DNA from 2 places in the Shewanella sp. AS16 genome. Region 1 is predicted to be linked to the other one. Evidence: predicted binding sites of a transcription regulator. Region 1 holds the regulator's gene; the other holds the start of a gene.
The links. The regulator NrdR, encoded in region 1, represses ribonucleotide reductase genes. The targets are predictions, from matches to a motif close to AAACACNANATNTNGTGTTT.
Positions count from the first base shown of each region.

Region 1 (3,110 bases):
CCGGGCAAGCGTTATTACGGTGGTTGCGAATATGTGGATGTCGTCGAGACGCTGGCCATCGAACGTGCCAAAGCGCTGTTCGGTGCCACTTACGCCAACGTCCAGCCGCATTCCGGCTCACAGGCCAACAGTGCCGTCTACATGGCCCTGCTCAATCCAGGCGACACAGTGCTGGGCATGAACCTGGCCCACGGCGGTCACCTGACCCACGGTTCTCCGGTTAACTTCTCGGGCAAGCTGTACAACATCATTCCTTACGGCATAGACGAGTCCGGCAAGATCGACTATGACGAAATGGAGCGTCTGGCCGTCGAACATAAGCCCAAGATGATGATAGGTGGCTTCTCCGCCTACTCTGGCATAGTCGACTGGGCTAGAATGCGCGAAATCGCTGATAAAATAGGTGCTTACCTCTTTGTCGATATGGCGCACGTGGCAGGTCTCATCGCCGCAGGCGTGTATCCCAACCCTGTACCCCACGCCCACGTAGTCACTTCTACCACCCACAAGACCCTGGCCGGTCCCCGTGGCGGGGTGATCTTATCGGCAGCCGACGACGAAGATCTGTACAAGAAGCTGAACTCTGCGGTATTCCCTGGTGGTCAGGGTGGTCCTCTGATGCATGTTATCGCAGGTAAGGCCGTGGCCTTCAAGGAAGCGCTGGAGCCGGAATTCAAAGTTTACCAACAGCAAGTGGTGGACAATGCCCAGGCCATGGTTGAAGTCTTCCTGGCCCGTGGTTATAAGATAGTCTCAGGCGGCACCAGCAACCACTTGATGCTGGTTGATCTCATCGGCCGTGACTTGACGGGGAAAGAGGCAGATGCCGCTTTGGGCAGCGCCAACATCACAGTCAACAAGAACTCAGTGCCTAACGACCCGCGTTCACCTTTCGTGACCTCGGGTGTGCGTATCGGTACCCCGGCCATCACACGTCGCGGCTTCAAAGAAGCCGAAGCCAAAGAGCTGACGGGCTGGATCTGTGACGTACTCGACGATGCCCACAACAGTGAGGTGATAGCGCGGGTTAAGGCTCAGGTCTTGGCTCTGTGTGCCAGGTTTCCCGTTTACGGCTAAGCCTAAGTCCTGTCAGTCAAAGTTAGCACGAGCAGAGGCTTAACCTGAGACTGCAAATAGGATAAAATCCAATGGCCGCACTAGCGGCCATTTTTATTTCCGGGATCTGATGTTCAGGCTAAAATGTCGACGTCGGCTCGAGGTTTGCGGCCCGGCTATTCAGGTAGATCGGACCTACGCCTTAATTCAGTTCGGCAGGAGGCTCAATGCATTGCCCATTTTGTAGCGCAACAGATACCAAGGTCATAGACTCACGCTTGGTGGCCGAGGGGCATCAGGTGCGCCGTCGCCGTGAATGCACCGAATGTCATGAGAGATTTACCACCTTCGAAGGTGCCGAGTTGGTCATGCCGCGGGTGATCAAGCGCGATGGCACACGCCAGCCGTTCGACGAGGAAAAGCTCCAGGGCGGCATGTTGCGTGCGGTCGAGAAGCGTCCCGTGTCCATGGATCAGATAGAACAGGCGCTGAGCAAGATAAAGTCGACCCTGAGGGCCACGGGTGAGCGTGAAGTGAGCTCTGAGATGATAGGCAACCTGATGATGGAGCAGCTGATGCACCTGGACAAGGTTGCCTATATCCGCTTCGCCTCGGTTTACCGTGCCTTCGAAGATGTGTCCGAATTTGGCGAGGCCATCGCCAAGCTGCAGAAGTAAGCGGCTTGTCTACCCAAGGGATGCCACTATGAACTGGTCCGCACTGGATAATCAAATGATGAGCCGCGCCATCAGGCTGGCGGCCAAGGGGCGTTACACCACGCGCCCCAATCCCAATGTCGGCTGTGTGCTGGTGAAAGACGGCCGGATCTTGGGTGAAGGTTTTCATCACAGGGCCGGAGAGCCCCACGCCGAGGTGCATGCCCTGCGCATGGCAGGCGAGGCCGCGCGCGGGGCCACCGCCTACGTGACCCTGGAGCCTTGCAGCCATTACGGCCGCACCCCGCCATGTGCCCTGGCGTTGATCCAGGCCGGGGTGGCGCGTGTGGTCATAGCCACGGAAGATCCCAATCCCCAGGTTGCGGGGCGGGGCAGCCTGCTGCTGCGTGATGCCGGCATAGTCGTCGACCTCGGGTTGTTGGGCGCTGAGGCCTATGGCCTCAACTTGGGATTCATGAAGCGGATGCAAACGGGTTTGCCCTGGGTGACGGTCAAGTTGGCCGCCAGCCTCGATGGCAAGACGGCACTGTCCAACGGTGTCTCCAAGTGGATCACCGGGCCCGAGGCGCGCCGCGATGTGCAGCGGCTGCGCGCCAGCCATTGCGCCCTGATCACCGGGGTGGAAACCGTGCTGGCGGATGATCCCGGGCTCAATGTGCGCCATGGCGAGTTGGGGAGTCTGGGCTTGAGCCTCAGCGAAACCGAGCTGTTGCAGCCCCTGAGGGTGATCCTCGACAGCAGTGCCAGGCTGACGGCCGACAAGGCGCTGTTCGGCATCGACAGTCCCATCTTACTGGTATCCTGCCGGGCCTATTCAGCCGCCCGGCTGGCACAATTCCCCTCCCACGTCAGCTGCCTGCAGCTGCCAGGGGAGGATGGCAGGGTCGACCTTGCGGCCCTGTTGACCCATCTCGGCCAGAGCTGCAACTCTGTGTTGGTGGAAGCCGGCGCGACCCTGGCCGGCGCCGTTATCGAGCGGCGCCTGGCCGATGAGCTCATCCTGTACCAGGCGCCCAAGCTGCTGGGTGGGCATGGACACAACCTCTTGAACTTGAATGATTATCAGGCCATGAGCGAGTTGCCGCACTTCGAGTTGATAGACGAGCGCAAGCTGGGCGCGGATCGCCGCATGACCCTGAGATTCGGTTAGCCCAGCGCTAACGCGCCGGTCGCACCGCGGCGGGCGTCAGTATTTAGCCCCTGAACTGGGTAAGTGAGTAGAATATGTTTACCGGGATAATAGAAGCCGTAGGCACACTGCGCAAAATTGAACGCCAGGGCGATGACATTCGCCTGACTGTGGCCGGCGGCAAGCTGGATCTCAGCGACGTGCATTTGGGTGACAGCATAGCCACCAATGGCGTCTGCCTGACCGTG
Region 1 covers NZ_JAKCLK010000003.1:322,023-325,132, forward strand. The annotation lists gene glyA (serine hydroxymethyltransferase) at 1-1,077, shown strand, start outside; gene nrdR (transcriptional regulator NrdR) at 1,284-1,733, shown strand; gene ribD (bifunctional diaminohydroxyphosphoribosylaminopyrimidine deaminase/5-amino-6-(5-phosphoribosylamino)uracil reductase RibD) at 1,762-2,883, shown strand; gene LZP73_RS09970 (riboflavin synthase) at 2,958-3,110, shown strand, end outside.

Region 2 (3,110 bases), on a different contig from region 1:
TCTGTGCCGCCTTGATCGGGTAATCCTGATAGTCGAGCAGGTTATCCAGGGCACGCACGGCAAGATCGGCCAGCGGCTCTATCTCGTCCAGCGAGTTGAGGGTGCCCAGGTTCAGTGCCGACAGGGTACAGAGGGCGATTTCACCCTGCTCGTCGTCTATGTTGTTCATAGGCTTGGTCGGCAAGGCGATTTCCAGACACAGGTTGGACTGTCTGATCGGCGCCACCTTGGCATCGAACGGGCTATGGGTGTTGCAGTGATCCACGTTCTGAATATAGATGCGGCCGGTAGAGGCGCGCTCCTGCATCATCAGCGAGAACAGCTCGACCGCTTTGAGGGTCTTCTTGCGGATGGCAGGATCTTGCTCGTATTGCAGGTACAGACGCTCGAACTCATCCTGATCTTCGAAGAAGGCATCGTACATGCCAGGCACGTCCGATGGACTGAACAGGCTGATGTTTTCACCCTTGATCAGGCGCTGATACATCAGCTTGTTGAGCTGTACGCCATAGTCCAGATGACGGATACGGTTATCTTCGACGCCGCGGTTATTTTTCAATACCAGCAGAGACTCGACTTCCAGATGCCAGATGGGGTAGAACAGGGTCGCAGCACCGCCGCGCACGCCGCCCTGGGAGCAGGACTTGACCGCCGTCTGGAAGTACTTGTAGAAAGGCAGGCAACCCGTGTGGAAGGCTTCACCGCCGCGGATTGGGCTGCCCAGGGCGCGGATACGGCCGGCATTGACCCCTATGCCGGCGCGTTGGCTGACATACTTGACTATGGAGGAAGCGGTGGCGTTGATGGAATCCAGGCTGTCACCGCATTCGATCAACACACAAGAGCTGAACTGACGTGTCGGGGTACGCACACCCGCCATGATGGGGGTCGGCAAGGAGATCTTGAAGGTCGACACGGCATCGTAGAAGTCTTTGACGTACTTGAGGCGGGTCTCTTTCGGGTAACGGGCGAACAGGCAGGCCGCCACCAGAATATAGAGGAACTGGGCACTCTCGTAGATCTCATGGGTCACCCGGTTCTGCACCAGGTATTTGCCTTCGAGTTGCTTGACCGCCGCGTAGGAGAAATCCATGTCGCGCCAGTGGTCGATGAAATCATTCATCTGCTCCAGCTCTTCACGGCTGTAGTCTTGCAATATGTGTTGATCGTACTTGCCCAGTTCCACCAGACGGGTGACGTGCTCGTACAGCGCAGGTGGCTCGAACTGACCGAAGGCCTTCTTGCGCAGATGGAACACGGCCAGGCGGGCTGCCAGGAACTGGTAGTCCGGCGACTCGGGCGAAATCAGATCCGCTGCGGCTTTGATGATGGTCTCGTGGATGGCTTCCGTTGGAATGCCGTCGAAAAACTGCAGGTGTGAGCGAAGTTCAACTTCAGATACAGAAACGTTTTTCAATCCCTTGGCTGCCCAAGTAATTACGCGATGGATCTTCTCGAGATCGATCGGCTCGCGATCACCACAGCGCTTTGTAACTGTCATATTGCTATTCATTGAAGAGAGGCCTTGGTTCTAATATCTATTCGGGTGACGCTAGATCACCGTACGCTTCCTTGTAAACAATCAACCAAAATACCGCTAACGACGCCAAGTATTGTAAAAAACACTTAAGTTAAACGGAGAACTTCTAGTGTGTCTGATTGTTACCTATACACAAGATATGGTGTTTAATTTAATCTTAACTACAAGATAGTGAGGTTGAGGGGCTTTTGCAAGTATCAATTTCAGGGATATCTTGTGGATATCTTGAGGATAACGCCCGGCGTTAGTAGTGGCTAACCCTAGAGCCCAAATTTGGGTGGCGCTGCAGCCGCCAGGGTGTTTTTTGTTCAATATCATGGGCCCGAATCGATCGCCAAAATAAGCAGCGATCGCCAGGGATCGTTTGAGCCTGTCCGTCCCGGCTCATGGCTGACGCCCATGACTGATAAGCCCGGGGCTCAGTCCTTGAAGCTGAGTGCCGTCGTCACCGCCTGTGGCCGGGCGAAGCGGGCGATCGCCGGCCAGTTCAGGGGATCGTCCCCTGCGCCTATATAGCCCCAGAGGGCGATCGCCCCCTGCATGCAGGCATTTTGCGCCGCGACCAGATCCCGCTCGGCATCGCCTATATAGAGCAGGCGTCCTGGGGCATGTCCCAGTTGCTGTGCCCCCAGCAGCATGGGCGCCGTGTGGGGTTTGGCGAAGCGGGTGCTGTCACCGCTGATGATACAGTCGAGTCTGGGGGTCAGCGCCAGCTTGTCGAGCAGGGGCCGGGTAAAGCGCGCAGGCTTGTTGGTGATGACGCCGAAGGGCCTTTGTTGCTGCTCCAGCAATGCCAGCAGCTCGGGGACGCCGGCGAACAGGCTGCTGTGATCGCCGTTGATGCGCTGATAGTGGGCCAACAAGCCCGTCTGCACCCTATGCTGCATGTCTGCCTCGGCATGGGGCAGGGCGGCCCTGACCAGCGCCAGACTGCCGTGGGATGCGGCGTGACGCAGGGTCGCCAACGGCTGGCTGTCGAAGCCCGCATCCGCCAAGGCCAGGTTCAACGCCTGCACCAGATCCGGGGCGGTATCGACCAGGGTGCCGTCGAGATCGAACAGCACCCCGGCAACGCCGGCCAGTGTCAGGGATGCCGGGTTAGCTGCCATGTCAGTCGACCTTAACCGCGGCCAGCATATAATTGACGTCTACCTTGGGAGTGTATTTGAACACCCCGGTCAGCGGGTTGTAGCCTATGCCCAGGGCATCTTTGCAGATGAGATCTGTGTTGTCTATCAGGGCCATGAGCTCGGACGGTTTGATGAACTTATTATGGTCATGGGTGCCGACCGGCAACATCTTCAGCAGGTATTCGGCGCCCAGTATGGTATGCACATAGGACTTGATGTTGCGGTTGATGGTCGAGAAGAACACAGTGCCGCCGGGTTTGACCATGTCGCAACAGGCCTGGATCACCGACTGGGGATCCGGTACATGCTCGAGCATCTCCATGCAGGTCACCACGTCATAATAGTCCCTGTGGTTTTCGCGATGGGCTTCGGCGGTATTTTTCAGATACCTGACTTCGATTCCGGTTTCGAGCGCATGCAGGCGGGCCACTTCCAGCGGC
Region 2 covers NZ_JAKCLK010000006.1:6,976-10,085, reverse strand. The annotation lists gene nrdA (class 1a ribonucleoside-diphosphate reductase subunit alpha) at 1-1,513, opposite strand, end outside; gene LZP73_RS14510 (HAD family hydrolase) at 1,960-2,628, opposite strand; gene ubiG (bifunctional 2-polyprenyl-6-hydroxyphenol methylase/3-demethylubiquinol 3-O-methyltransferase UbiG) at 2,651-3,110, opposite strand, start outside.
Region 2: a site for NrdR is predicted at 1,669-1,688, ahead of nrdA (class 1a ribonucleoside-diphosphate reductase subunit alpha). Genes of this name have one in related genera too.